Regions from separate parts of the Burkholderia sp. NLJ2 genome, predicted to be linked through region 2. Evidence: riboswitches for the same ligand, from Rfam matches in the RefSeq annotation. Region 2 holds a riboswitch; each other region holds the start of a gene.
What was found. A riboswitch is a leader RNA that binds a small molecule or an ion and turns the genes downstream of it on or off. The one in region 2 is predicted to bind cobalamin.

Region 1 (9,707 bases), on a different replicon from region 2:
GCCAGCGCAGGTCGGCAGGCAGCGCCTGTTGCAGCAATTCCGCATGCCGGGCCGAGCCGACGCGGTTCGCCAGCACGCCGTGAAACGGCAACCCCGGCCGGAACCGCGCAAGCCCGAACGCGATCGCCGCGAAGGTCTGCGCCATCGCCTTCGCGGAAATCACCGCGACCACCGGCACGCCGAACGCGGCCGCGAGGTCGGCACTGCTCGGCGTGCCGTCGAACAGCCCCATCACGCCCTCGATCAGGATCAGGTCCGCATCGCGCGCGGCATCGGCCAGCAGCGCGCGGCAGCCAGCCTCGCCGACCATCCCGAGGTCGAGCGCATGCACGGGCGCGCCGCTCGCGCGTTCGAGCAGCATCGGATCGAGAAAATCGGGCCCGGTCTTGAACACGCGCACGCGGCGGCCGAGCCGGCGGTGCAGCCGCGCGAGGCCGGCCGTCACCGACGTCTTGCCCTGGCCGGACGCGGGCGCGCTGACGAACAGTGCGGGGCAGGACGACACGCTCAGAACTCCACGCCGCGCTGCGCCTTCACGCCTTGCTCCTTGTACGGATGCTTGACCAGCCGCATTTCGGTGACGAGATCGGCCGCATCGATCAGCGCATCGGGCGCGTGCCGCCCGGTGACGACCACATGCACCGACTCCGGACGCGCGACGAGCGTCGCGAGCACTTCGTCGAGCGGCAGGTATTCGTACTTCAGCACGGTGTTCAGCTCGTCGAGGATCACCATCCGGTAGTCGCCGCTTTCGATCATCCGGCGCGCTTCGTCCCAGCCCTTGCGCGCGGTCGCGATGTCGGCGTCGCGGTTCTGCGTGTTCCACGTATAGCCGTCGCCCATCGTCACGAAGTCGCATTCCGCGACCGCGCCGAGGAAGTCGCGCTCGGACGTGTGCAGCGCGCCCTTGATGAACTGCACGACGCCGAGCCGCATGCCGTGGCCGAGCACGCGTACGGCCATGCCGAACGCGGCCGTGCTCTTGCCCTTGCCGTTACCGGTGTGGACGATCAGCAGGCCTTTTTCATGGGTGGCGGCGGCCTGTTTCTTCTCGTGGCCGGCACGGCGGCGTTCGGCCATCCGCTGATGGGATTCGGAATCGGTCTTCATCGGGAATCGTCCTGTCGAAAGCGAAACAAAAGGTTCAGAGCGGGCCGGCGAGTGCGACCGTCACGCCGTCCCGGATGGATTTGGGGCCCAGCAGCCGGCCGTGCGGCGCCGCGAGCTGCGCGCACGGCTCGGCCACGCCCGCGACGCCGAAGCGCGCGAGCGCGGCGTCCGACGGGCCGCTCGCGGCCAGTTCCGGGCGGCTCGCAAGCTGCGTCGCGTCGAACGCGACGAGCGGCCAGCCGCGTCGCGCGCACAGCGTGCGCAGCGCGCGGGCACGCGCCTTGTCGGCGAGTGTCGCGACGAGCGCGGGTTCGGCGGCCGAATAAAGCGCCAGCGCCGCACGGATCGCAGCATCGAGTTGCGCGGCCGTCACGCCCGCGCGGAAACCGACGCCGAGCGCGACGCGCATCATGCGCCGCCGCCGAGCGCGGCACGCACCGTGGGATCGCCGGCCAGCGCCGCGACGCGGCCGATCACGACGATCGCCGGCGAACCGATGCCGGTCGCGCCGACGCGTTCGACGACGGTGTCGAGCGTCGCGAGCACGTGCCGCTGTTCGGGGCGCGTCGCGTTCTCGATCGCCGCGCACGGCGTATCGCCGGGCAGGCCGCCATCACGCAGCGCCGCCGCGATCGCGTCGAGCCGGCGGATGCCCATGTAGATCACGATCGTCATGCGCGTGGCCGCCAGCGCGCGCCAGTCGGGTTCGTCGGCGCCCGCGCCGTGGCCCGTGACGAAGATCACGCCCTGCGCGGCGCCGCGCTGCGTGACCGGAATGCCGAGCGCGGCCGGTGCGGCAATGCCCGCGGTGATGCCGTTCACGACCTCGACCGGAAAACCGGCCGCGCCGAGCGCGGCCAGTTCCTCGCCGCCGCGGCCGAACACGAACGGATCGCCGCCCTTGAGCCGCGCGACGCTGCGGCCGGCGCGCAGGTGCGCGAGCATCGCGGCGACGATCGCTTCCTGCGGCGTCGACGCATGACCGCCGCGCTTGCCGACATGCTCGATGTGCGGGTCGGCGCGCGCATGGCGCAGCACGTCGGGGTTCACGAGATCGTCGACGAGCAGCACGTCCGCCGCGCCGATCGCGCGCACGGCCTTGAGCGTCAGCAGGTCGGCGTCGCCGGGGCCGGCGCCGATGAGCCAGGCGCGGCTCATTGCGCGCGGCACGGCGCGCACCGTGTCGAAACAGTGGGAAGGGGCAGGCGGGCGGCACATCGGCGGCCGTCGAACAGGCAACGCATAACGGATCGGGCGAAGCCCGCGCGAACGCGGGCGGAATGCGCACCCCATCCGTCCCCCGCGGATCGGGCGTTCGGCGAGCGTCGGGCTCGCCCCTTGCGTCGGCCGGTATCCGGGCTGGCCGCTTGCCAGGCCGCAGCCTTCCCGCCCGGCTGACGGGCAGTGGCATCGTGGGCGGCATGGGCGCGTGCGCGGGGAAGCGCGTCGCGCGGGCGGCGTACCGTTGCGGGGACAGCACAGGCCGGGCGGTCGTCCGCCTCCTGTTTCCCGTTTAACTGCATGCGCGGAATGCGCATGCGAGCACCGAACGCGGCGCTACGATAGCACAGCGATCCGCCCGCGCGAACCCGCTTCGCCGATGCCGGAAGCGGCCTCCGGCGTGGCGCGGCGGCCATGCAAGACGCCGTTCGGCCGCCCGAGCCGCCTTGACGCTCCCGCCCCCGGCGCCTACACTCGCACGCGTTTTGGTGCTCGCGCGTGCCCTCCGGCGCGCGCAGTTAAACGGGAAACAGGGAGCCTGCCTGCGTCGCAGTCGAGCCAACCTGTGCTGCCCCCGCAACGGTAAGCGAACGCATCGTGCCCGCCGCGATGCAGCGCCGCTTCGCCGCATGCCGCGCGCATGCGGACGACCGCCACTGGATGTCCTGCGCATCCGGGAAGGCGAAGCGGCGTGTTCGCCAGCCCGGATACCGGCCTAAACGTTGGGGTTCAGCGCCGCGGGGAGGCGGCGCATCGTCCACGGCCGCAGCGTGCCCGACACCCGAGCGTTTCCCGATTCCCGTCGTCCGACCGCCTGCGCGAGTGCGCATGATCCGGCGCGATGAAGGGCCGGACCGCGCGGGGCCGCGCAGCGACGGCCGTGTTGGCATTCTTCATGTCGACCGTTCGCAAGGGAGCGTCATGCTCGATTCGCTGTTTCGCCTGTTCAACGACAGTCCGTCCGGGCTGCGCGGCAAGATCATCGCCATCTATTCGTTGTTGATCGCCTTCAACGCAGGCGCGTGGATCTGGGCGTTCGCCGCCTTCCACGGCCAGCCCGTGCTGCTCGGCACGGCGCTGCTCGCGTACGTGTTCGGGCTGCGCCATGCGGTCGACGCCGACCACATCGCGGCCATCGACAACGTTACGCGCAAGCTGATGCAGGAGGGCCGCAGCCCGCTCGGCGCCGGCCTGTTCTTCTCGCTCGGCCATTCGACGGTGGTGATCGTGATGTCGGTCGTGGTCACGCTCACGGCCGCGTCGCTTGCGCGCTTCGAGAGCATGAAAGCGTGGGGCGGCGTGATCAGCACGAGCGTGTCGGCGTTCTTCCTGCTGGTGCTCGCGATCGCGAACCTGCTGATCCTGATTTCCGTCTACCGGACGTTTCGCGCCGCGCAGCGCGGCGAACCGATCGTCGACGCCGATCTCGACCTGCTGCTGAACCAGCGCGGCGTGCTCGCGCGCCTGTTCCGTCCGCTGTTCCGGCTCGTGTCGCGCAGCTGGCACCTGTATCCGGTCGGGTTCCTGTTCGGTTTCGGCTTCGACACGGCGACCGAGATCGCGCTGTTCGGCATCTCGGCGGCACAGGTGCAGGGCGGTCTGTCGTTCTGGTCCGTGATGGCGCTGCCGATGCTGTTCACCGCCGGCATGACGCTGGTCGACACGACCGACGGCATCCTGATGATGGGCGCGTATCGCTGGGCGTACGTGCGGCCGATCCGCAAGATCTACTACAACATGACGATCACCTTCGTGTCGGTGCTGGTCGCCGCGCTGATCGGCGGCATCGAGGTGCTCGCGCTGCTCGCGGACAAGCTGTCGCTGCAGGGCCCGGTGTGGGACTTCGCGTCGATGGTGGCGTCGCACTTCGGCATGCTCGGCTATGTCGTGATCGGCCTGTTCCTCGCATGCTGGCTCGTGTCGGCCCTGATCTACCGGTTAAAGCGCTACGACGAGATCGACGTGACGATCTCTGCCTGACTCCCCTTACGAACCTGGATATTCCATGACCCTACGCAAGCTGCCCGTCACGATCGTCACGGGCTTTCTCGGCAGCGGCAAGACGACGCTGATGCGCCACATCCTGCAGCACGCCGAAGGCCGCCGCATCGCGGTGATCGTCAACGAGTTCGGCGAACTCGGCATCGACGGCGAAATCCTCAAGGGCTGCGGCATCGGCTGCGAGGAGACAGAAGGCGCGCAGGACGAAGCGTCGGGCCAGCTTTACGAACTCGCGAACGGCTGCCTGTGCTGCACCGTGCAGGAAGAGTTCTATCCGGTGATGGAAGCGCTCGTCGAGCGCCGCGCGGACATCGACCACGTGCTGATCGAGACATCGGGGCTCGCGCTGCCGAAGCCGCTCGTGCAGGCGTTCAACTGGCCGACGATCCGCAACAGCTTCACGGTCGACGCGGTTGTGACCGTCGTCGACGGGCCGGCCGCCGCGAGCGGCCAGTTCGCGGAAAACCCGCAGGCCGTCGACGCGCAACGCCGCGCCGATCCGAACCTCGACCACGAATCGCCGCTGCACGAACTGTTCGCCGACCAGCTGTCGTCCGCCGACCTCGTGATCGTGAACAAGGCCGATCTCGTCGGCGACGCGCAGTTCGCGCAGATCGAAACCGCGATCCGCGACGAGATCCCGCCGCAGGTGAAGATCGTGCGCGCGACGCGCGGCGAGCTCGACCTCGCCATGCTGCTCGGGCTCGAATCGGCGTCGGAGGAAACGATCCACCTGCGCCACGACCATCACGGCTCGGCCGACGACGGCGATCACGACCACCATCACGACGACTTCGACTCGGTGGTCGTGTCGGGCGACGCGGGCTCGCGCGAAGCGACGATCGCCGCGCTGCAGCGTGTCGTCGAAGCGCACACGATCTACCGCGCGAAAGGCTTCGCCGCGCTGCCCGGCGCGCCGATGCGGCTCGTGATCCAGGGCGTCGGCCGCCGCTTCGACAGCTACTTCGACCGTCGCTGGCAGGACGGCGAAACGCGCGCGAGCCGCTTCGTGCTGATCGGCGAGGATCTCGACGCGGCCGCGCTGCAACGCGCGTTCGACGCCGCGTGCGCGGCCGAACCGCAACAGGCGTAACGCACGATGCATCTGCTGCGCACCACGCCGGGCGGCTTCGTCGACGATACGCAGGGTGTCGTCCGGATCGACCAGCAACCGGCCGACATCGTGATCCTGAGTTCGGCCGACACGACGCTGTCGCTGCTCGCGAGCGTCGTGCCGCAATTGCCGGCCGGCTTCCCGAGCGTGCGGCTCGCGAACGTCACGTTCCTGCGGCAGCCGGCGTCCGTCGATTTCTATGTCGACGACGTGCTGCGCCACGCGAAGACGGTCGTGATCGATCATCTCGGCGGCGAAGCGTACTGGCCGTACGGGATCGAGCAGGCCGTGTCGCTTGCGTCGAAGCGCGCCCAGCAGCTCGCGATGTTCTCGGGCGACCTGCAGGAAGATCCGAACCTCGTCGCGAAAAGCACGGTCGCGCCGGACCTGTGCCGGATGTGGTGGCGCTACCTGCGCGAAGGCGGCGTGCACAACGCCGAGGCGCTGCTGCGCAGCATCGCATTCCATACGCTCGGCTTCGGCGACGAACCCGAGCTGCCGCGCCCGCTGCCGGCCGCCGCGCTGTATCACCCGGCGCGCGACCGCGCGAGCGTCGACGACTGGCGGCCGCGCTGGACGCCCGGCGCGCCGGTCGTCGCGATCCTGTTCTATCGCGCGCACTGGCAGGCCGCGAACACGGCCGTGTTCGATGCGCTGGCCGACGCGCTCGTTCAGGAAGGGCTGAATCCGCTGCCGATCGCGGTGACATCGCTGAAGGACGCGGTGAGCCGCGAGGTCATCACGCAGCTGTGCGACACGCACGGCGTCGCGCTCGTGCTGAACACGACCGCGTTCGCGGCCGGCGCGATCGATGCCGCCGAGCCGGACGTGCTCGCCGGCGACGCGCCGGTGCTGCAGGTGATCCTGTCCGGCGGCAATCGCGACGCGTGGGTCGCCGACAACCAGGGCCTGCACGCGCGCGACATCGCGATGCATATCGCGCTGCCCGAGGTCGACGGGCGCATCGTCACGCGCGCGGTGAGTTTCAAGGGGCTCGCGTATCGCTGCCCGCATACCGAGGTCGACGTCGTGCGCTACCAGCCGGACGCGGAGCGGATCGCGTTCGTCGCGGCGCTCGCGCGCGGCTGGTGCCGGCTGCGCACGCTCGACAACGCGAGCAAGCGCGTCGCGCTGATCCTCGCGAACTATCCGCAAAGCGAAGGGCGGATCGGCAACGGCGTCGGGCTCGACACGCCGGCGTCCGCGCTGCGCGTGCTCGCGGCGCTGCGCGACGCGGGTTACGCGCTGGCCGACCTGCCGCCCGACGGCGACGCGCTGATCGCGCGGCTCACCGAAGGCGTGACCAACGACGCGGCCGTGCATGCGCTGCGCCCGGCGTTCCAGAGTTTCGCGCTGGCCGATTACGTCGCGCGTTTCGCGCGGCTGCCGGCGGCCGTGCGCGACGCGCTGAACGCGCGCTGGGGCCCGCCCGAAGCCGATCCGACGCTGCGCCACGGGCGTTTCACTATCGCGGGCTGGCGCGCGGGCAACGTGTTCGTCGGGATCCAGCCGTCGCGCTCGCGCGACGAGAACGACTACGCGAGCTACCACGACGCGGATCTCGTGCCGCCGCATGCGTATCTCGCGTTCTATTTCTGGCTGCGCGATGCGTATCGCATCGACGCGATCATCCATCTCGGCAAGCACGGCAACCTCGAATGGCTGCCGGGCAAGAGCGTCGCGCTGTCCGACGCGTGCTGGCCCGACCTGACGCTCGGGCCGCTGCCGCATCTGTATCCGTTCATCGTCAACGATCCGGGCGAGGGCAGCCAGGCGAAGCGGCGCGCGCAGGCGGTGATCGTCGATCACCTGATGCCGCCGCTCACGCGCGCGGAAAACTACGGCCCGCTGCAGGATCTCGAGCGGCAGGTCGACGAATACTACGAAGCGCTGATGGTCGATGCGCGGCGTGCGAAGCTGCTGAGGAAGACGATTCTCGCGACGATCGCCGAACACCGGCTGCACGACGAACTGAGCGTATCGCCGCCGCGCGACGCGGGCGACGAGGATGCGCTGCTGACGCGCGTCGACGCATGGCTGTGCGAACTGAAGGAAGCGCAGATTCGCGACGGGCTGCATGTGTTCGGCGTATCGCCGGCCGGTCGTCAGCGGCGCGACACGCTGCTCGCGCTCGCGCGCTTTCCGGTCGGCGACGGCAAGGGCGCACGCGCGGGGCTGATCGGCGCGCTCGCGCGCGACCTGATGCCCGGCGACGATTTCGATCCGCTGTCGGCCGACTGGGCCGCGCCGTGGGCCGGCCCGCGGCCGGCGATCCTGCAGGCGCTCGACGCATCGCCGTGGCGTCATGCGGGCGATACGCGCGAGCGGCTCGAACGGCTCGCGCAGCAATGGCTCGACGGGCTGTGCGCAGCCGCCGGCGGCAACCCCGGCACCGACGCGACGCCGCCCGGCGAATGGCCGCATACGCTCGCGGTGATCGAACGTGTCCGCTCGACGCTGATGCCCGCGCTCGACGCATGCGGCGGCGAGGAAATGCGCCAGCTGCTGCGCGGGCTCGACGGCCGCTTCGTGCCGCCGGGGCCGAGCGGCTCGCCGTCGCGCGGCCGTCCCGACGTGCTGCCGACCGGCCGCAACTTCTACTCGGTCGACACGCGCGCGGTGCCGACGCAGGCCGCGTGGTCGCTCGGCCTGAAATCCGCGCAGCAACTGATCGAGCGGCATCTGCAGGATCACGGCGACTATCCGCGCGCGATCGGCCTGTCCGTGTGGGGCACGGCGACGATGCGCACGGGCGGCGACGACATCGCGCAGGCGTTCGCGCTGCTCGGCGTGCGGCCGAAATGGGCGCACGGCAGCCATCGCGTGACCGACTTCGAGATCCTGCCGATCGAGATTTTCGATCGGCCGCGCATCGACGTGACGCTGCGCGTGTCGGGCTTCTTCCGCGACGCGTTCCCGAACCTGATGCACCTGTTCGACGCGGCTGTGCAGGCCGTCGCGGCACTCGACGAACCCGAGGAGCTGAACCCGATCCGCGCACGCATCGAGCGCGAACGCGCGAAATGGATCGCGCAGGGCGTGCCGCCCGACGAAGCGCGGCGCCGCGCCGGCTGGCGCGTGTTCGGCGCGCGGCCGGGCAGCTACGGCGCGGGCCTGCAGGACCTGATCGACCAGCGCCGCTGGCAGGGCGACGCCGATCTCGCGGAGGCATACCGCCAGTGGGGCGGCCATGCTTACGCACAGAACAGCGCGGGCGACGCCGCGCCCGACGTGTTCGGCGAGCGGCTGGCGACGATCGACGTCGTCGTGCAGAACCAGGACAGCCGCGAGCACGACATCCTCGATTCGAACGACTACTACCAGTTCCAGGGCGGGATGACGGCGGCCGTGCGGCACCTGTCCGGGCAGCAGCCGAGCATCTATCACGGCGACCATGCGAACCCGGTCGCGCCGAAGATGCGCACGCTGCGCGAGGAGATCGCGCGCGTGATCCGTTCGCGCGTCGTCAACCCGAAATGGCTCGACGGCGTGAAGCGCCATGGTTACAAGGGCGCGGCCGAGCTGGCCGCGACCGTCGACTACCTGTACGGCTATGACGCGACCGCGCGCGTGCTGTCCGACCACCAGTACGCGCTCGTCGCCGACGCCTACCTGTTCGACGACGACACGCGCGCATTCGTCGAACGGCACAACCCGAAGGCGCTGCACGGCATCTGCGAACGTTTCGTCGAGGCGATGCAGCGCGGCCTGTGGCAGCAGCCGGGCGACTATCGCGAACGGATCGAAGCGGTCTGGCTCGCAAGCGAACAACTCCGGGAAGGGGGACGGCGATGACCGATCCGACGATGCACCTCGCCCGCGCGGTCTTTCCGTTTGCGGCGCTCGTCGCGCAGGACGCATTGCAGCAGGCGCTGCTGCTCGCCGCGATCGATCCGTCGCTCGGCGGCGTGCTGGTGAGCGGGCCGCGCGGCACCGCGAAATCGACCGCCGCGCGCGGCCTCGCGGAGCTGCTGCCCGAAGGGCAGTTCGTCACGCTGCCGCTGTCGGCGAGCGACGAACAGGTGACGGGCACGCTCGATCTTGCGCATGCGCTGGCCGAAAACGGCGTGCGTTTCCGGCCGGGCCTGCTGGCTCGCGCGCATCTCGGCGTGTTGTATGTCGACGAAGTGAACCTGCTCGCCGACGGCCTCGTCGATACGCTGCTCGACGTCGCCGCGAGCGGCGTGAACATCGTCGAGCGCGATGGCGTATCGCATGCGCACGACGCGCGCTTCGTGCTGGTCGGCACGATGAATCCCGA
Region 2 (9,707 bases):
CTGTTCGTCGTATTCGTCTACGGGCTGGCGCGGTCGATGCAGTTCACGACACTCGCGACGCTGGCCTATGCGGATATCCCGGCTCAGCAGACGAGCGCCGCCAGCACGCTTTGGAGTGCTGCGCAGCAGATGACGATCGGGATGGGGATCGCGTTCGGCGCGTTGTCGCTGCGGCTCGCGGCATTGGTGCGTGGCGATGCGGCCGGCATGCATTACGTGCTCGACGATTTCCGCTGGGCGTTCGTCGCGGCGGGCGTGCTCGCACTGTTGACGCTGCCGGGCTACGCGCGATTGGCCGCCGATGCAGGCGACCAGATGCGGGCGAATATGGCGCGGGGGTAGACCGGGCCGCTAATCGCGTTGGTGTCGCGACAGGTGAGTATTTTTGTTTCCTGTCGCTCACTTGCAACGTCGATTCGTCATGGCTGTGATGACCTGACGGGTAGCGAAATCTGTCATCCATCACGGTGGACGGGTGGCCAGGCGGCGATGTCCGTTCGTAACGAACCGTGAGTGATGACGCGCGAATGGCGCGGCAGACGTCCGTCGTTTTCTGTGCGAATCCATCGGCGTGACAAGCCGCACGACCGTATCGTGTTCGTCCCGGTGACCGTCACCTGTCACTGCGCGTCATGAAAGATGATGCCGACCGTGTGGCGGTGTCCGCTTCGGATCCGGCTTACGCCGTGGCGCAGGTTGACGCGATAGACGCCGCGCGTTCCCTGCACGGGCCTGCCGTGCACAGCGAAGATCACCGCGTCGCCTTGCGTCAGCGGCACCACTTCCGCACGTGACTGCATGCGTGGACGCTGTTCCGTCAACACGAACTCCCCTCCCGTGAAATCGCGGCCCGGCGCCGACAGCAGGATCGCGACCTGCAGCGGAAATACGTGTTCGCCATAGAGATCCTGATGGAGGCAGTTGTAGTCGTCGGCACCGTATTGAAGGATCAGCGGTGTCGGTCGTGTCTGTCCTGCGGCGTGGCAGCGGTCGAGGAAGATCGCGTGGTCTTTCGGATAGCGGACGTCGATACCGAGTGCCTGGTTCCAGCGATTCGCGATCGGCGCGAGATGCGGGTAGATCGTCGTACGCAGCTCCGCGACGATCGCGGGCAGCGGGTACGCGAAATACTTGTATTCGCCGCGCCCGAATCCGTGCCGCGCCATCACGACGCGTGAACGATAGAGCGCATCCCGCGGATAGAGCGACGCGAGCGCATCACTCTCGCTCGCCGAGATCAAGCTCGGCACGCGCGCGCATCCGTAGCGATCGAGTTCGGCATCGACGGTTGTCCAGTCGACCGTGTCGACGCGTTGCGCGATGTCCAGCGATTCGACGGCGGGTTGCAGATCGGCGATGTTCACGGGCGTACCTCGTTCGTCAGCAGTGTGGCGTCGTGCGGTCGCGCGGAATGTTCAGGAAACGTCGCGCACGGGTGAATCCACGACGAGAGTTGATGAACCCAGTCTAGCGACGTCCGTGCCCCGGCGCGCTCCAGATCTTGCGCTTCAATTCGGAATGGGAAGAGGAAAACGTTCGCGACGTGGCACGGACGCACGCGAATGCGTTGAAGTGTCGGGGCGGACAAGCGGACAAGCGGACAAGCGGACAAGCGGACAAGCGGACAAGCGGACAAGCGGACAAGCGGACAAGCGGACAAGCGGACAAGCGGACAAGCGGACAAGCGGACAAGCGGACAAGCGGACAAGCGGACAAGCGGACAAGCGGACAAGCGGACAAGCGGACAAGCGGACAAGCGGACAAGCGGACAAGCGGACAAGCGGACAAGCGGACAAGCGGACAAGCGGACAAGCGGACAAGCGAGGGTCAAATCGCTACAGCAGGCGGCCGGCTGCCGCCGGCCACCCACCGTGTCCCCGATCAGGCCACCGAGCGAAACAGCCAGTAGAGCCCCCCGGCAAGTGCGATCGACGCCGGCAACGTCAGCACCCATGCGAGTACGAGGCTGCGCACCGTGCTCCATTGCAACCCGGACCCGTTCGCCGCCATCGTGCCCGCGACGCCCGACGACAGCACGTGTGTCGTCGACACGGGCAGCCCGTACACGTCGGCGGCGCCGATCGTCAGCATCGCGACGAGTTCGGCCGACGCGCCCTGTCCGTACGTCAAATGCTGCTTGCCGATTTTCTCGCCGACGGTCACGACGATCCGCTTCCAGCCGACCATCGTGCCGAGGCCCAGCGCGATCGCAACGGCAACCTTCACCCACGTCGGAATGAACTTGGTCGCGTGATCGAGCTGCTTGCGATAGTTGTCGATCGCGAGCTTGTCGTCGGCGGCAAACGCGGGCTGACCCGACTTCTCGATCAGGCGAATTGCTTCGGACACCAGATACATCGTGTTGCGCACGTTGTCGACGTCGCGTTGCGGCACCGCCGCCATCGAGCCCGACGCGCCGACCGCGGTTGCGAGCGACGTCGACAACTGCTGCACGGCCGGCAGCACGGCGGGCGTCAGCTCGCGGCGCTGCACGTAGCGTTCGACGTCGGCGCGCGGGTTCGCGGACGGCGCAACGCCGTTCGTGTATTTACCGAACGTCGCGGCTGCCTGGTTCGCGACCGCAACGAAGGTCTGCGATTCGGCCGGCGTAACGGCCTTGTTCAGCGCATACGCGGTCGGCACCGTACCGATCAGGATCAGCATGATGAGGCCCATCCCCTTCTGCCCGTCGTTCGAGCCGTGCGCGAACGACACGCCCGTGCAGGTCAGGATCAGCAGGCAGCGGATCCAGAACGGCGGCGGCTGATCCTTCGGCGGCTCCTTGTACAGCTCGGGAATCCGCACGACGGCCTTCAGCACGAGCAGCAGCAGCGACGCGCACAGGAAGCCGACAATCGGCGACAACAGCAGCGACTTGCCGACGCCGAGCGCCTGGCCCCAGTCGACGCCGCTCGTGCCCGACGGCCCGTGCATCAACTGGTTCATCAGCCCGACGCCGATGATCGATCCGATCAGCGTATGCGAGCTCGACGACGGCAACCCGAAATACCAGGTCGCGAGGTTCCACACGATCGCGGCGATCAGCAGCGCGAACACCATCGCGAAGCCCGCGCCGCTGCCGACCTGCAGGATCAGCTCGACCGGCAGCAACTGCAGGATGCCGAACGCGACAGCGCCGCTCGAGACCATCACGCCGAGGAAGTTCCACATGCCGGACCAGATCACCGCGACGTTCGGCGTCAGCGAGTGCGTATAGATCACGGTGGCGACCGCGTTCGCGGTGTCGTGGAAACCGTTGACGAATTCGAAGCCGAGCGCGATCAGCAGTGCCGCGCCGAGCATCAGGTACGGGAACAGCGACCCTTCGCGCACCGGCGACAGATCGTCGATCAGGTGCGTGGCGATATAGATCGCGCCGATCGCGAGCACCAGCAGGAAGACGGCATAGCCGACTTGCCGGGTGCGCTCGACGGAGTTCGGATTGTTCGAGGCGGACGAAGCAGGTTGATTCATGACGGCATCTCGTAAGGGAACCGCGTTCGATCCTAGCTTCGGCCAGCAGTCAGTTTGATGACAGTCGGGACGACGAACGGTATGTCTTGCAGTGATGTAAGGCAGGCATCGGTTTGCGATCGCGACGAGACACGTCGGCTCGCATCGCGTTCCACATAGTGAGCACAACACGGCAGGGGCTTACGCGTCGGTGTCGTGCCGATCGTCGTCCGCGATCAACGTCCAGCCGTGCGGCGATGCAACGAACGTCATGCATGACAGCGGCGCGACGTCGACGCGGGTCGCAGCGTTGGAATCCATCGGCAGTGCATGTGCGACGGCCGCGCGAACGATCGCCGCATGCGTGATCGCGACGATGTCGCGGCCGCGCTGCAGCGCGTTCAACCATGCGCCGACGCGGTGCATGGCTGCATCGAACGATTCGCCGCCGTGCGGCGATGCGGCTGGATCGTCGATCCATTCACCCAGTTTGTCCGGCAGGTCGCGTGCGAGGTCGTGCAGCCGCTTGCCGTGCCAGTTTCCGTAGTCGATGTCGCGCAGTGCGTCATCAATGTCGGCACGTAGCCCTAGCGCATCGGCGGTTTGCCGCGCGCAGCATGCGGGGCTGCACAGCACGAGCGCGCCGGCGACGCCCGCCCAACGATCGCGCAGCGAGGTGGCGTCGGCGAGCCCGCGTGCATCGAGCGGATCATCGTCGGGAAACGTACCGGTGCGCATCGCCCGGGTCGAAGCGTGTGCGATCAGGCGCAGCGAGGCATGCATGTTCATGTCGGTGTTCGGAGGGGCCGGGGCGGGTGCGCGGTCGCTCGCGGGCCATCACTTCAATACGCGGACGTTCGCGCGTACAATTCGCCCGACACGAAACGCGGAAGCCGGTGCAATCCCGGCGCGGTCGCGCCACTGTAACCGGGGAATCCCGATCCCGGAAGCCAGACCTGCCTTCGTACCCATTCAACTTTCGTCGGGGCGCGATTCCCCTGAGGTGCATCCATGAGCGAAGCAGTGCTGAAGCCGGTTGTCGTGCCGGCACCCATCCCCGTCCGCGAACTGTTGCCGTGGGCCGTGTTCGTCGGCCTGATCCTGCTGCTCGCACTCTATTTCGTCGGCGCGGAACAAGGCGCGACGTCGCTCGTGCCGGGTATGGTCGTGCACGAATTCGTCCACGACGGCCGCCATCTGCTTGGTTTTCCCTGCCACTGACGCGGAGCGCACGATGGTCGGAAAGCTGCTCATGCGCGGGATGCTCGCAGGCATCGCCGCGGGCCTCCTCACGTTCGGTTTCGCGAAAATCGCCGGCGAACCGCAAGTCGATCAGGCGATCTCCTTTGAAGAAAAGCGCGATGCCGCCAAAGGCGAGGCACCGGAGCCCGAACTGGTCAGCCGCGATACGCAGGCCGGCCTCGGCCTGCTGACGGGTGTCGTGACCTACGGAGCGGCATGCGGCGGGCTGTTCGCGCTGGTCTTTGCGTATGCATACGGGCGAGGCGGCCGCCTCCCGGCACGGCCGCTGGCCGCGTGGCTCGCGCTCGCGGCGTTCGTCGCGCTCGTGATCGTGCCGAACATCAAGTACCCGGCCAATCCGCCGTCGGTCGGCGATCCCGACACGATCGGCTATCGCACGGGCCTGTTCTTCCTGATGATCGCGATCTCGATCGCGACGATGGTGTTCTCGGTCAGCGTGCGTCGCCATCTGCTGGCGAAGCTCGGCCAATGGAACGCATCGATCGTCGCGGGGCTCGTGTTCATTGCGATCATCGCGGCCGTGCAGCTCGGGCTGCCGTCGATCAACGAAGTGCCGGCCGGCTTCCCGGCCGCCGTGCTGTGGAAGTTCCGCGTCGCGGCCATCGGCATGCAGGCGATCATGTGGACGACGATCGGCCTGCTGTTCGGCGCGTGGGTCGAGCGCAGCGAACGCATCGGCATGCGCGCCGCCTGACGCGTATCGCAAACGAGCACGCCTAGCGCGCCTAGCGCAGCATGCGCGGCGCGCTCCACGTCGATTCGCGCGCAAGCGTGACGAACGCGGCCAGATAGTCGATCGACGCGTCCGCTTCGCGGATGCCCAGGAAGATCTGCTTCGCGATGCCCTTTTTACCGAGCTTGACCGGCACGACCGGCATCCGGTCCGCGTATTCGTCGGCGAGCCATCTCGGGAGCGCGGCCACGCCGCGCCCGCTTGCGACCATTTGCAGCATGATGTCGGTCGTCTCGATCGACTTGTGCCGCCTCGGTATGATGCCGGCCGGCGTCAGGAACTGGTTGTAGATGTCGAGCCGGTCAGTTTCGACCGGATACGTGATCAGGATCTCGTCGGTCAGTTGCTCGGGCGTCACGTAGTCGGCGTTCGCGAACCGGTGCGAGTCGGCGACCACCAGCACCTGCTCGTAGTCGAACACGGGATCGAAGCGCAGGCCCGGCTTGTTCAGCGGATCGGGCGTGACGAGCACGTCGATGTCATAGCCGAACAGCGCGCCGATGCCGCCGAACTGGAAGCGCTGCTTCACGTCCACGTCGACGTCGGGCCAGCGTGACAGATACGGCGACACGACCTTCAGCAGCCACTGGTAGCACGGGTGGCATTCCATCCCGATGCGCAGCGTGCCGCGCTCGCCCTTCGCGTACTGTTTCATCCGCTCCTCGGCGAGTTCGAACTGCGGCAGCAGCCGGTTCGCCAGCTTCAGCAGATATTGCCCGCCCTGCGTGAGCCGCAGGCCGCGGCCTTCCCGATCCCAGATCGGCGTGCCGAGCTGCTGCTCGATTTTCCGGACGGTATGGCTGAGCGCCGATTGCGTGAGATGCAGCGCATTGGCGGCCGCGGTCAGCGAGCCCTGGCGCTCGACTTCACGAATGACGACGAGATGGAATCGTTCCAGCATGGATATCGCTCACCTGGCAGATGCATGAACAGATTTAATGAATGAATGAAATAATGCCATTTTATTTCATGTATTGAAATCCCTATCATGGCTGCCGGACATTCACTACATCTGGACGGCAGCATCATGGTCAGGACACACAACCTCGGTTTTCCGCGCATCGGCGCGAAGCGCGAACTCAAGTTCGGTCTCGAACGCTACTGGAAGGGCGAATCGTCGCGCGACGAGCTGAAGGCGCTCGGCGCCGGGCTGCGCCAGCGTCACTGGAACGAGCAGCGCGATCTCGATCTCGCGCCGATCGGTGATTTCGCGTTCTACGACCAGGTGCTCGACATGAGCTTCACGCTCGGCAACTTGCCGAAGCGCGTGCAGGGCTTCCACGGCGACGTGCTCGACAACTATTTCCGCGTCGCGCGCGGCCGTTCGGCGCAGTCGGCGGAAGAGCATGCAGCGTGCTGCGGCGGTGTCTCGGCCGGCGAAATGACGAAGTGGTTCGACACGAACTATCACTACATCGTGCCGGAATTCCATGCGGACACGAACTTCTCGCTCGACCCGTCGCGGCTGCTTCAGCAACTGGCCGAGGCGAAGGCGCAGGGTGTGAATGCCAAGCCGGTGATCGTCGGCCCCGTCACGTACTTGTGGCTCGGCAAGGCGAAGGACGATTCCGATCGTCTCGCGCTGTTGCCGAAGCTGCTGCCCGTGTACGGCGCGCTGCTCGACACGCTGACCGCGCAGGGCGTCGAATGGGTGCAGATCGACGAACCGATCCTCGTCACCGAGCTCGACGCCGAATGGCGGCAGGCATTCCGCACCGCGTATGCGGCACTGGAAACGCGCCGCATCAAGCTGCTGCTCGCCACCTACTTTGGCGAGCTCCAGGACAACCTGACGCTCGCGAGCTCGCTGCCCGTCGACGGCCTGCATATCGACGCGATCAATGCACGCGACGAGGTCGATGCACTGGTGCGCGAGCTGCCGGCCGAGCGCGTGTTGTCGGTTGGTGCGATCAACGGCCGCAACATCTGGAAGACGGACCTGAATGCGACGCTCGACTGGCTCGAACCGCTCGCGAAGCAGCTCGGCGATCGCCTGTGGCTTGCGCCGTCATGCTCGCTGCTGCACGTGCCGGTCGATCTCGCGAGCGAGGAGAAGCTCGACGCGGAGATCCGTTCGTGGCTCGCGTTCGCGCTGCAGAAGCTCGACGAGTTGAAAGTGCTCGCGACCGCGCTGAACGAAGGCCGCGACCAGGTGGCCGACGCGCTTGCCGCGAACGCCGCCGCGATCGACTCGCGCGGCCGCTCGCCGCGTGTGAACAACCCGGTGGTGAAGGCGGCGATCGCGCGCATCGACGCGCAACTCGGCAACCGCGTGAGCCCGTATACGCAGCGTGCGCCGAAGCAGTCGGCGCGATTGAACCTGCCGGCCTTCCCGACGACGACGATCGGCTCGTTCCCGCAGACCGCCGAAATCCGCCAGGCGCGCAGCCAGTTCAAGGCAGGTGCGCTGGATGAAGCCGGCTACCGCACGGCGATGAAGGCCGAGATCGAACGCAGCGTCCGCGAACAGGAGTCGCTCGAACTCGACGTGCTCGTGCATGGCGAAGCCGAGCGCAACGACATGGTCGAATACTTCGGCGAGCAGCTCGACGGCTACGCGTTCAGCCAGTTCGGCTGGGTGCAGTCGTACGGTTCGCGCTGCGTGAAGCCGCCGATCCTGTTCGGCGACATCAGCCGCCCGAAGGCGATGACGGTCGAATGGATCACGTACGCGCAGTCGCTGACGAACAAGCCGATGAAGGGCATGCTGACCGGCCCCGTGACGATCCTGAACTGGTCGTTCGTGCGCGACGACCAGCCGCGCTCGGTGTCGTGCTACCAGCTCGCGCTTGCGATCCGCGACGAAGTGCTCGATCTCGAGAAGGCCGGCGTGCGCGTGATCCAGATCGACGAGGCCGCGCTGCGCGAAGGGCTGCCGCTGCGCCGCGCGCAATGGGGCGAGTACCTGAAGTGGGCGGTCGAATCGTTCCGCATCACGGCGAACGGCGTGCAGGACGACACGCAGATCCACACGCACATGTGTTATTCGGAGTTCAACGACATCATCGCGTCGATCGCCGACATGGATGCGGACGTGATCACGATCGAGACGTCGCGCTCGGACATGGAGCTGCTCGACGCATTCGACAGCTTCAGGTATCCGAACGAGATCGGGCCGGGCGTGTACGACATCCATTCGCCGAACATCCCGACGCAGGATCACATCGTCGGCCTGATGAAGAAGGCGGCCGAGCGGATTCCGGCGGAGCGCCTGTGGGTGAACCCGGACTGCGGCCTGAAGACGCGCCAGTGGGCGGAGGTCATTCCGGCGCTGACGAACATGGTCGCCGCCGCGAAGACGCTTCGCAACCCGATGCAATAACGCGCGTGCGAACGCTGTGCGCCTGCTCGCCGCGATCGACGATCCGGCGACAGGCGCCGCACCGATTCAGACCGTCCCGGGCAGGCCCCGGGACGCGTCGTTATCCGGATCGGCGTGATGTACTACCGGGTGAAAACGCCTGACGAAGACAGTCGGGAAGACTGACGGCGACGTCGTCGCGAAACAGGCGGGGGAGTGGATTCCCGGAAGGAGAACGGGCGACCTGTCGGCCGCCCCGTATGCGCGAGAACCGGGCAGGCGAAGCCGCCGGCCCGTCGTGCGTCAATTACGCGGTGCGCGCCCCGCGCGGCAGCGACTCGTTCACCTTGCCGGGCGCACCGGCATCGTCGATGCTGACGCGGCGCGAGATCAGCCACACGCACAGCGACGAGAGGATCGCGGCACTCGTGTACTGGATCGCGAGCGGCCACCATTGCGGCGCGACGTTCTGCGCGATGACGGTCGCGACGAGCGGCGTGAGGCCGCCGGCGAGCGCGCCGCACACCTGGTATGCGATCGAGATTGCCGTATAGCGGATCCGCGCGACAAAGATGCCGCTGACGAAACCCGCGACCACCGAGTAGTAGCCCGATTCCGCGAGCGTCGCGAGGCCGACGCCGACCGTGATCGACAGTGGCGTGCCCATGTGCACGAGCGGCAGCATCACGAACGGGACGATCGCGGCCCATGCGCCGGTGATCAGCAGCACGCGCGTGGTGCCGAAGCGCTGCGCGAGGAACGCGGCCGCAAGCTGCACGACGAATTGCAGCACCGCGACGATCGTCATGCAATGCAGCACCATCGACCGGTCGAGCGACAGGAACTGCGTCGCGTAGCTGATCATGAAAATGTTGCTGAAATACACGCCGGCGATGCCGTACACGTTCGCACCGATCGCGAGCAGCAGCAGCGGCCAGTACTTGAGCGCTTCGCGCA
Region 3 (9,707 bases), on a different replicon from region 2:
GATACGCTGCCGGCGACGCTGCGTCACATCATCGTCGGGAATCCGAACAATCCGACCGCCGAATTCGTACCGGCCGAGCGCCTGCTCGGCTGGCATGCGCAGTTGTCGGCACGCGGCGGCACGCTGATCGTCGACGAAGCGTTCGCCGATACGGGCGCGACGCAATCGCTCGCGCCGCAGGTCGATCGCCCGGGGCTCGTCGTGCTGCGCTCGGTCGGCAAGTTCTTCGGTCTCGCCGGCATCCGCGCGGGCTTCGTGCTCGCCTGCCCCGAACGGCTCGTCGCGCTGCGCGACATGCTCGGCGCATGGACGGTCGGCGGCCCCGCGCGTCACGCGGTCGCCGCGGCGTTCGCCGATCGCGCATGGCAGGCCGCCGCGCGCGATCGGCTCGCGACCGACGGCGAGCGGCTGGCCGCACTGCTGCGCACGCACGGCTTCGCGGTTCGCGCGACACCGCTCTTCAGCTGGACCGACGACCCGCGCGCCGCGGCGCTGCACGCGGCGCTTGCGGCACGCGGCATCTGGACGCGACACTTCGCGAAGCCGTCGAGCGTGCGCATCGGCCTGCCGGGCAGCGAAGCCGAATGGCAGCGCCTCGGCGACGCGCTCGCGCACTGCGTGCCGACGCTGCAACAGGAATCCGCATGACCGCGCGCAAGTTCCGCCGGCTGGCGCCGGCCGCGACCCTGGTCGCGCTCGCTCATGCATCGCTCGTCCACGCGGATGTCACAACGCGTGACGACGCCGGCAATACCGTCACGCTGCCTGCGCCCGCGCAGCGCGTGATCAGCCTCGCGCCGCACGCGACCGAGCTGGTCTACGCGGCCGGCGGCGGCGCGAAGCTCGTCGGTACCGTCACGTACAGCGACTACCCGCCGGCCGCGCAAGCGGTGCCGCGCGTCGGCGACAACAAGGCGCTCGACCTCGAGCGGATCGCCGCGCTGAAGCCCGACCTGATCGTGGTCTGGCGGCACGGTAACGCCGAGCGGCAGACCGACGCGTTGCGCGCACTGCACATCCCGCTGTTCCTCAGTGAACCGAAACATCTCGACGACGTATCGTCGTCGCTGCGCCGGCTCGGCACGCTGCTCGGCACGCAGCCGGCAGCCGATGCGGCCGCGGCGTCCTTTGCGCGCGATATCGCGACGCTGCGTGCACGTTACGCCGCTCGCGCGCCCGTCACGATGTTCTTCCAGGTCTGGGACCACCCGCTGATGACGCTCAACGGCGCGCACCTGATCAACGACGTGATCGCGCTGTGCGGCGGCCGCAACGTGTTCGCATCGCTCAAGCCGCTCGCGCCGACCGTCACCGACGAGGCCGTGCTCGCGGCGAATCCGGAAGCGATCGTGACGACGAGCGCCGGCGCGACGCGCTCGGACGAACCGTTGCCGAGCCTGGCACGCTGGCGTGCGTGGCCCGCGCTGACGGCCGTTGCGCGCAACAACCTGTTCGCGATCGACGGCGACCTGCTGACACGGCCGTCCCCGCGGATCGCGCAAGGCGCGGCCGCGCTGTGCGAGGATCTCGATGCCGCACGAGCGCGGCGGACGGCGCGCTGATTTCCGGCGACTCGCGCATGTGTCGCGCACCTGTCCGTGATGCATCCGGTGCTTGAGATGGTTTGACCGCGCGTCGTGTCATTCACATGCAGACGCGGGCGAGCTTATTGATCCCAGTGCATGACTTCCCATGTTCGCGCCGCATCGTCCGCACGCAGCCAGACGACACCAGCTGTCGGCACCGGCCGCGACAGCAGCGTATCGAGCGGCACACGCAACACATGCGACGCAAACGCGCGGATCACGCCCGCATGCGTGACCGCCCACTGCGGCCGATTGACCTGCACAACCGCATCGGCCCGCCGTGCAACCCGCGCGGCGAACCGCTCGACGCTTTCGCCGCCATGCGCGCACGCATGCATCAGGTCGGCCGCCCACGCATCGAGCGCCGCACGGTCGATATCGTCCCAGCGCTGCATTTCCCATGCGCCGAAATCCATTTCCTGCCAGCCGGCATCGCGTTGCAGCGGCACATCGAATGCCTGCGCGAGCCGTTCGGCAACCGACGCGCATCGCGTCAGCGGGCTCGTCCAGATCCGTTCGGGCCGCGGCGCACCGAGAGCCGACAGATGCGCGCGCACGGCATGCGCGCCGGCATCGGCCGGCGCGGCGAGCGGCACGTCGCTGCGCCCGTAGCAGACGCCCGGTTCGACGGCAACGGCCGGATGGCGGATCAGGACGACGTCCATCCGAGCACCACGAGATAGATCGCCAGTTCGTTCAGTTGCTGCGCGAAGCCGAGGCAGTCGCCCGTATAACCGCCGATCCGCTTCACGAAATAACGGGCTGCCCACGCGCGCACCAGCACGAGCGCGACGCCTGCGGCGACACCCGTGCGCCAATCCGGCCAGAACAGCCACGGCAATCCGAAACCCGCCGCGACGCACGCCGCGCGCGCGCCCATCCGTTGCGCGACCGGTTTCGCCTTGCCTTCGGGGCGCACATAGTCGAGCGACATCAGCAGGCTGACGGCCGCCGCGCGGCTCGCCGCATGCGCGGCGATCATCGTCCATGCGGCGCGCAGCGGCGGCATCGCCGCGAGCGCCTGCCATTTCAGGCCGAGCGCGATCACGAGCGCGACCGCGCCGAACGTGCCGATCCGCGAGTCGTGCATGATGCGCAGCACGTCGTCGCGCGTATAGCCGCCGCCGAACGCGTCGCAACTGTCGGCCAGGCCATCCTCGTGGAAGGCGCCGGTCGCGAGCAGCGTCGCGGCCATCGACAGCCCGACCGCGATCGACGCGGGCAGCACGCGCAGCGCGGCGAGATAGACAAGCGCGCCCCACGCGCCGACGCATGCGCCGACGAGCGGGAAATAGCGCGCGGCCTGGTCGAGATCGCCGGCCGCGTAGCCGATCGCGCGCGGCACGGGCACGCGCGTGAAGTACCCGAGCGCGACGAAGAAGTAGCGCAGTTCGGCACGCACGCACGCGCGGTCAGGCGTCACGATTGTCGACGCCAGCGGACTCGAAGCTCGCCATCTCGCTGAGGAACGCAGCCGCCGCGCGCACGAGCGGCAGCGCGAGCGCCGCGCCCGTACCTTCGCCGAGCCGCAGGTCGAGCGCGAGCAGCGGCTTCGCGCCGAAGTGCTCGAGCATGCGCCGGTGCCCGGCCTCGTGCGACGTATGCGAAAACACGCAGTAGTCGCGCACGCCGGGCACGATGCGCTCGGCGACGAGCAGCGCGGCCGTCGCGATGAAACCGTCGACGAGGATCGTCATTCGCTCGCTCGCGGCCGCGAGATACGCGCCCGTCATCATCGCGATCTCGAAACCGCCGAACGTCGCGAGCACGTCGAGCGGCGCGATCGCGTGCGAGTGCTTGACGAGCGCGCGGCCGAGCACCGCGCGCTTGTGCGCGAGGCCCTGGTCGTCGAGGCCCGTGCCGCGCCCGACACATGCGTCGATCGGCACGCCGAGCAGGCGGCTCATCAGGCACGCGGCCGACGACGTGTTCGCGATCCCCATCTCGCCGAAGCCGATCACGTTCGTGCCGAGGGATGCGTGCAGGCGCACGCGTGCCGCACCGGCCGCAAGCGCCGTCATCGCCTCGTCGTGCGTCATCGCCGGCTCCGCCGCGAAGTTGCGCGTGCCGCGCGCGACCGGCAGCGACACCAGCCGGTCGGACAACGGCAGCGGCGACGCCACGCCCGCATCGACGATCTCGAGCGCGCTCTGCGCGACGCCCGAGAACGCGTTGATCGCCGCGCCGCCGGCCAGGAAGTTCGCGACCATCTGCGCGGTCACCGCCTGCGGATAGGGACTCACGCCCTCGGCCGCGATCCCGTGATCGCCTGCGAACACGATCATCACGGGGCGCTGCACGACCGGCCGCTCGGTGCGCTGGATCAGGCCGATCTGCAGCGCGATCGCCTCGAGCTGGCCGAGGCTGCCGGGCGGCTTGGTCTTGTGGTCGATCACATGCTGCAGGCGCTTGCGCAGCGCATCGTCGAGCGGCGCGATCGCGGGCGGGAATTGGGTCGGAGTCGTCATCGAAGAACCCTGTCGTTGGCGCGGCCTGCGCCGCGCATCGTAAAGGAAAAGGTCATTGTCGCTCGGGCCACGCAGGCAGCAGCGCGTCGCGGCCATGCTCGCGAATCAGCACGAGCGGATAGCCGAACGCGTCGCTGGCGCGCTCGGGCGTCAGCACGTCGTGCACGGGGCCGGCCCATGCATGACCGCGGCCGTCGAGCAACAGCGCATGCGTCGCGAAACGCCGCGCGAGATTCAGGTCGTGGCACGAGAACAGCACCGTGCGCGGGCCCGCGTCGAGCCACGCGGCCAGCGCGGTCAGGCAGTCGATCTGGTGATGCAGGTCGAGATGCGCGAGCGGCTCGTCGAGCAGCATCAGCGGCGCATCCTGGCACAGCGTCGCGGCCAGCGCGACCCGCTGCCGCTCGCCGCCCGACAGCGACAGCACGTCGCGCGACTCAAGTGCGGCAAGGTCGAACGTCGCGAGCGCATCACGCGCGGCCGCGCGGTCGCCGTCGCGCTCCCAGCCCCAGCCGCCGAGATACGGAAAGCGATTGAGCAGCACCGTGTCGAACACGGTCGCGCTGAATGCATCGTGCAGTTGCTGCGGCATCAGCGCACGGCGCTGCGCGAGCTGCGCAGGCTTCCATGCGACGAGCGGCCGGCCGTCGATCTCGACGCGCCCGCCGGCTGGCGGCTGCAGCCCCGCGAGCGTCGCGAGCAGCGTCGTCTTGCCCGCACCGTTCGGCCCCGCGACGCACCAGATTTCGCCGGGACGGAAGGCCTGCGTGAGACCGTCGAGCAGTGTGCGCGCGCCGGCCTTCAGCGTCAGGTCGACGGTCACGCAGGCCATGTCGTTGCCGGCGGCAGCGGCGTGCTGTGCAGTGCCCGTCATCGCATCGGTCTCCTCAGCAACATCCACAGGAACACCGGCACGCCGATCAACGCGGTCATCACGCCGACCGGCAGTTGCGCGGGCGCGATCGCGGTGCGCGCGAGCAGGTCGGCCGCCATCACGCCGCCGCCGCCCGCAAGCATCGCGGCCGGCAGCAGCATGCGCTGGTCGTTGCCGAACGCGAGCCGCAGCGCGTGCGGCACGACGAGGCCGACGAAGCCGATCGTGCCGGCCGTCGTCACCGCGGCCGCGGCGGCCAGCGACGCGACGAGATAGATCCGCACACGCAGGCGCGCGACGGGCACGCCGAGCGCGAGCGCGGTCGTGTCGCCGCGCAGCAGCACGTTCAATTGCGGCGCAGCCGGCAGCGCAACACATGCGGCCAACAGCAGCGCACCCCATGCGAACCACGGCGCGGTCACGCCGTTCAGGTCGCCCGTCAGCCAGAAGATGATCCCGCGCAGCCGCGCATCGGGCGCGAGCGACAGCAGCAGCGTGACGAGCGCGCCCCACCCTGCCGCGATCACGACACCGGTGAGCAGCAGCCGCGGCGACGCGTCGCGCGAATCGCCGCGCCACAGCTCGCGGCGCGCGAGGCCGAGCACGAGCGCGACCGACACGAGCGAGCCCGCGAACGCCGACGCATCGACGAGCCACCACGCACCGCCCGCGATCATCGCGACGAGCGCGAACCCGGCCGCGCCGCCGGACACGCCGAGCACGTACGGTTCCGCGAGCGGGTTGCGCAGCAGCACCTGCAGCAGCGCACCGGCAAGCGCGAGCAGCGCACCGCATGCGAAACCCGCGAGCGCGCGCGGCAGGCGCAGCGTGCGGACGATGTCGGCGAACAGCGCGTCGCCGCCATGCGGCACGAGCGACGCGAGCGCCTGCCACGGCGACATCGGCACGCTGCCGATCGACAGCGACGCGACGAACAGCAACGCGACCGCAGCGGCCAGCGCGGCCCAGATCGCGGCGGCGCGCGCGGCGCTCATGCCGCGCACGGCCCCGCGCACGACGCGCGGCGCATCCGCTTACTGCTGCTGCCAGCCGAGCGTGACATAGGCACCGCGCTTCGGCGTGTTGTAGGCATATGCAAGCTCGTAGTCCTTGTCGAGCAGGTTGTCGATGCGCGCGCTGACGTACCACGACTTCGTGATGTTGTAGCGCGCGGACAGGTTGACGATCCCGTAGCCGCCGAGCCGCCCGCCGCCCGAATCGTTACGCGCGCCGCTCACGAGCCATTCGCCGCCGACGCGCCACGCGCCGAACGCGCGGTTCACGGCCATCGACGCGAAACGTCGCGCGCGGCGGTCGAGATCCTGATTCTGCGTTTCGTTGACCGGGTTCTGCAACGTGGCGGCAACCCGTACGTCGGTCGCGCCGACATGCCCCTGCCACGACCCTTCGAGCCCCTGCACCTTCGCGCTGCCGACGTTCTGCGCAATATAGTAGAAACCGCTCCCGTCGGGCCGATAGTTGATCAGGTTTGCATAGCGCGTCTGGAACGCGGTGAGCCGCATCACGCCCACTGCATCGGACGCGTACTGCAGCGCGGCCTCGATCGAATGGCTGCGCTCCGGCTGGATCGACGGGTTGCCGGCCATCGGGTAATAGAGGTCGTTGAAGCTCGGCGCGCGGAACGCGTCCGAATAGCTCGCGGTCACCTTCCAGCGATCGGTCAGTTCGAGGCCGTAGCCGAGATAGTAGGAATTGGCGCCGCCGAAGTCCGAGTACTGGTCGCGGCGCAGGTTCGCCTGGAACTGCTGGCGGCCGAAGCGCCCCGAGTAACCGATCCAGCCGGAATTCACGTGACGCTGCGGCGCGGCATACGCATTCGACATGAACTGCTGGTCGAGCCGCTCGTAGCCGGCCTGGATCAGGTGTTCTGGCGCGATGCGGAAGTCGTTTTGCCACGTGTACTGGCGGTTGTCGGTATTGAAGTGATCGGTGTAGACGCCGTTCAACGCCGACTGGCTGCGATCGTTGCCGGTCGAGACGCTCAGGTGAGCGGTCCACCAGTCGGTCAGCTTGCCGTTCGCGAACGCACGCACCTGCTGCACGCGCGAATAGAGGTTGTTCAGGTCGGTCGGCACGCCCCACGCATTGTCGTAGCTGTTGTTGCCGTTCGACTGGAAGTAGCTGACGCCCGCATCCCAGCGGTCGTTGAAGCGGTGGCGCAGCGCCGCGGTGATGCTCTCGTTCAGGTAGCCGTTCGCATTCGGATTCGCGTTCGGCTTCTTCGCCGGGTCGAGCGCGGAAAAACCGTTGTCCTTGTCGCGTGCGATCGACACGCTGAACGTCGTCTTCCCGTCGCTGTCGAGCCGGCCCGATACGCCGACCTGCTGTGTCTGTGTGCCGTAGCTGCCGACGCCGACCGCGAAGTTGAAGCGCGGCGGATGATTGCCGCCGTCCTTCGTGAACACCTGCACGACGCCGCCGATCGCGCCCGAGCCGTACAGCGACGACACGTTGCCGTTGACGATCTCGACGCGCTCGATCTGGTCGAGCGGCAACTGGCTCAGTTGCGCGGCACCGAGACTCGCGGAATCGACCCGCACACCGTCGATCAGCACGAGCGACTGCGTCGACTCCGCGCCGCGCAGGAACATCGTCGCGCTCGCGCCCGGGCCGCCGTTGCGCACGATCTGCGCGCCGGGCGCGAGCGCGAGCAGCGTCGGCAGGTCGGCGCCCGGGTGCGCGGCGATATCCTGCGCGTCGAATACGGTGGTTTGCGGAATCGTGTCGGCCAGCGCCTGCGGCGCGCGCTGCGCCGTGACGACGACCGGTTCGAGCATGGTTGCAGCGGCCGGCTGGGCCGCGGGCACTGTGGACGTTGCCGCGGGTACGGCGGACGCCGCGGAATCGGCATTCGCCGCGGTCTGCGCGGCGGCGGCCAGCGGCAATCCGCAGAGCGCGCCGAGCGCCGTGCGGACGATTGGGGTCAGCATGAAGATAAATCCCGTGAAGCACTGCGCGCCCCGCCTCCCCGCAGGCCACGCGTCACGAAGCCCGTGAGGGCTCCCCGCCTCGGCCGGTATCCGGGCTGGCGGCGTACCGGCTCGCCTTCCCGCGCGATGACGCGCAGTGGCCCGCGCCCGCGTGCGAAACCTGCACGCGGAACGCGCCCGAGCCGGCCTGCGTCACTGGACGCGGCCGCTTACCGTTGCGGGGGCAGCGCAGGTTGGCGGTCTCCTGGCGGAGCCCGCGCCCTGCTTCCCGTTTAACCGCGCGTTCCACGCGCGAGCACCGAGGCGGCGCCAGTTTAGGAGCCGCTCGCGCGAGCGTCAAGGAAGCGTCCGGGCACGCACGGGACGCGCCTATTCGCGGCAAGAAGCGGGGGTGTTACGACTGGAAACGTTACAGATGTCGGATTGCGCGTTATTCCGCGCTAAAATGCTGGGTCTTTAGAGGACGCAGCAAATGCTCAACGAACTCGAAACTTTATCTCAAAATATTGGCCGTCTGATTTCGCTGAACAAGCGCTATCACTCGGAACGGCTCGCGCTCGAGGAGCAGGTCGCGCAATTGCGCGCGGAAGCGGACACGGTCCGTGCGGAACTCGCGCAACTGCGCGACGAACGCAATGCGCTCGCAGCCGAGCGCGACACGCTGTCGGCAAAGATCGACGACGCGCAGGTGAAACTGAACGCGATTCTCGAAAAGCTGCCGCGCTCGAAAAGCGCGGAACAAGCCGACAACCAGCTCGACCTGCTGGATGCGCAGGCGCGTACGGATGGCGATGACGCGGCCAGCCACGGAGAACATGCATGAGCACCAAGCAGATCGAAGTCTCGATTCTCGGTCAGGCCTATCGTCTCGCCTGTTCGGCCGAGACCGAAGCGGCGCTGCTCGAGGCGGTCGCGCGCGTCGACGCCGAAATGTCGAAAATCCGCTCGAACAGCTCGGTACGCGGCACCGATCGCATCGCGGTGATGGCGGCGTTGTCGCTCGCATCGGAATTGCTGCGGCTGCAAACGAGCGTGCGGCACGGTGAAGCATTTCCGGCGGAGGAAATCCGTCGTACAATGCACCAGATGAACGAACAGCTCGGCGCGGTGCTCGCACAGCACGAGACGCAGTAACGTTTTAATCGATGCGTCGATTCTCCTTGATCTCGGCGATCAACGGTGGTCAAATTGGCGCATCGAAACACAGTTCAGTCAGCTTCCCTGCCTGGTTCGCCAAGGTCATATATTCCTTGAACCAATGCCATGTGCACGGTTGCGGAAATTTGTAGCACGGGCGCGCGCGTCACTCTGTCTGATGTACCCGAAGTGCTGCTAACTGCGACCAATTCTGAACCTCAGGTTCAGGATGCCGGCCTAGCGGCCAAGGCGGGGACCTATCCAACGGCATCGGGCAAAGCCCGGTGCCGTTTTCTTTTGTAGCAGCCTCTTTCTGCGTCGATCACGATCCATGCAATACTGGCTGATGAAGTCCGAACCGGACGAAGCAAGCATCGACGATCTCGCCAACGCACCGCAGCGCTCGCTGCCGTGGACCGGCGTGCGCAACTATCAGGCGCGCAATTTCATGCGCGACACGATGAAGATCGGCGATGGCGTGCTGTTCTACCACTCGAGCTGCCCCGAGCCGGGCATCGCAGGCCTCGCCGAAGTGTCGTCGACGCCCTACCCCGATCCCACGCAGTTCGATCCGAAAAGCCCTTATTACGACCCGAAGTCGACGCAGGACGCGCCGCGCTGGCTGCTCGTCGACGTGCGCTATGTGAAAAAGGCGCCGCTCGTGCCGCTCGCCGCACTGCGCGAACACGAC

Region 1: it holds a riboswitch for cobalamin, as region 2 does, so the genes downstream of both, cobA (uroporphyrinogen-III C-methyltransferase) here and R9B84_RS36350 (CbtB domain-containing protein) in region 2, are expected to answer to the same signal.
Region 3: it holds a riboswitch for cobalamin, as region 2 does, so the genes downstream of both, R9B84_RS12845 (TonB-dependent receptor domain-containing protein) here and R9B84_RS36350 (CbtB domain-containing protein) in region 2, are expected to answer to the same signal.

The regions. Positions count from the first base shown of each region.
Region 1 is NZ_CP137808.1:1,854,729-1,864,435, forward strand. Features, by position in the region: gene R9B84_RS08470 (cobyrinate a,c-diamide synthase) at 1-505, opposite strand, end outside; gene cobO (cob(I)yrinic acid a,c-diamide adenosyltransferase) at 508-1,110, opposite strand; gene R9B84_RS08480 (cobalamin biosynthesis protein) at 1,145-1,522, opposite strand; gene cobA (uroporphyrinogen-III C-methyltransferase) at 1,519-2,328, opposite strand; cobalamin riboswitch at 2,439-2,676, opposite strand; cobalamin riboswitch at 2,801-3,064, shown strand; gene R9B84_RS08490 (HoxN/HupN/NixA family nickel/cobalt transporter) at 3,253-4,311, shown strand; gene cobW (cobalamin biosynthesis protein CobW) at 4,337-5,425, shown strand; gene cobN (cobaltochelatase subunit CobN) at 5,432-9,241, shown strand; gene R9B84_RS08505 (ATP-binding protein) at 9,238-9,707, shown strand, end outside.
Region 2 is NZ_CP137810.1:3,071,576-3,081,282, forward strand. Features, by position in the region: gene R9B84_RS36330 (DHA2 family efflux MFS transporter permease subunit) at 1-342, shown strand, start outside; gene R9B84_RS36335 (2OG-Fe(II) oxygenase) at 621-1,364, opposite strand; gene R9B84_RS36340 (inorganic phosphate transporter) at 1,882-3,474, opposite strand; gene R9B84_RS36345 (histidine phosphatase family protein) at 3,655-4,242, opposite strand; cobalamin riboswitch at 4,294-4,431, shown strand; gene R9B84_RS36350 (CbtB domain-containing protein) at 4,465-4,674, shown strand; gene R9B84_RS36355 (CbtA family protein) at 4,688-5,410, shown strand; gene R9B84_RS36360 (LysR family transcriptional regulator) at 5,442-6,350, opposite strand; gene metE (5-methyltetrahydropteroyltriglutamate--homocysteine S-methyltransferase) at 6,477-8,771, shown strand; gene R9B84_RS36370 (MFS transporter) at 9,058-9,707, opposite strand, start outside.
Region 3 is NZ_CP137808.1:2,787,746-2,797,452, forward strand. Features, by position in the region: gene cobD (threonine-phosphate decarboxylase CobD) at 1-648, shown strand, start outside; gene R9B84_RS12815 (cobalamin-binding protein) at 645-1,562, shown strand; gene cobC (alpha-ribazole phosphatase) at 1,667-2,251, opposite strand; gene R9B84_RS12825 (adenosylcobinamide-GDP ribazoletransferase) at 2,236-3,009, opposite strand; gene cobT (nicotinate-nucleotide--dimethylbenzimidazole phosphoribosyltransferase) at 2,999-4,054, opposite strand; gene R9B84_RS12835 (ABC transporter ATP-binding protein) at 4,107-4,928, opposite strand; gene R9B84_RS12840 (FecCD family ABC transporter permease) at 4,925-5,923, opposite strand; gene R9B84_RS12845 (TonB-dependent receptor domain-containing protein) at 5,963-7,879, opposite strand; cobalamin riboswitch at 7,944-8,197, opposite strand; gene R9B84_RS12850 (ATPase) at 8,352-8,702, shown strand; gene R9B84_RS12855 (cell division protein ZapA) at 8,699-9,013, shown strand; RNA gene ssrS (6S RNA) at 9,095-9,276, shown strand; gene R9B84_RS12865 (EVE domain-containing protein) at 9,348-9,707, shown strand, end outside.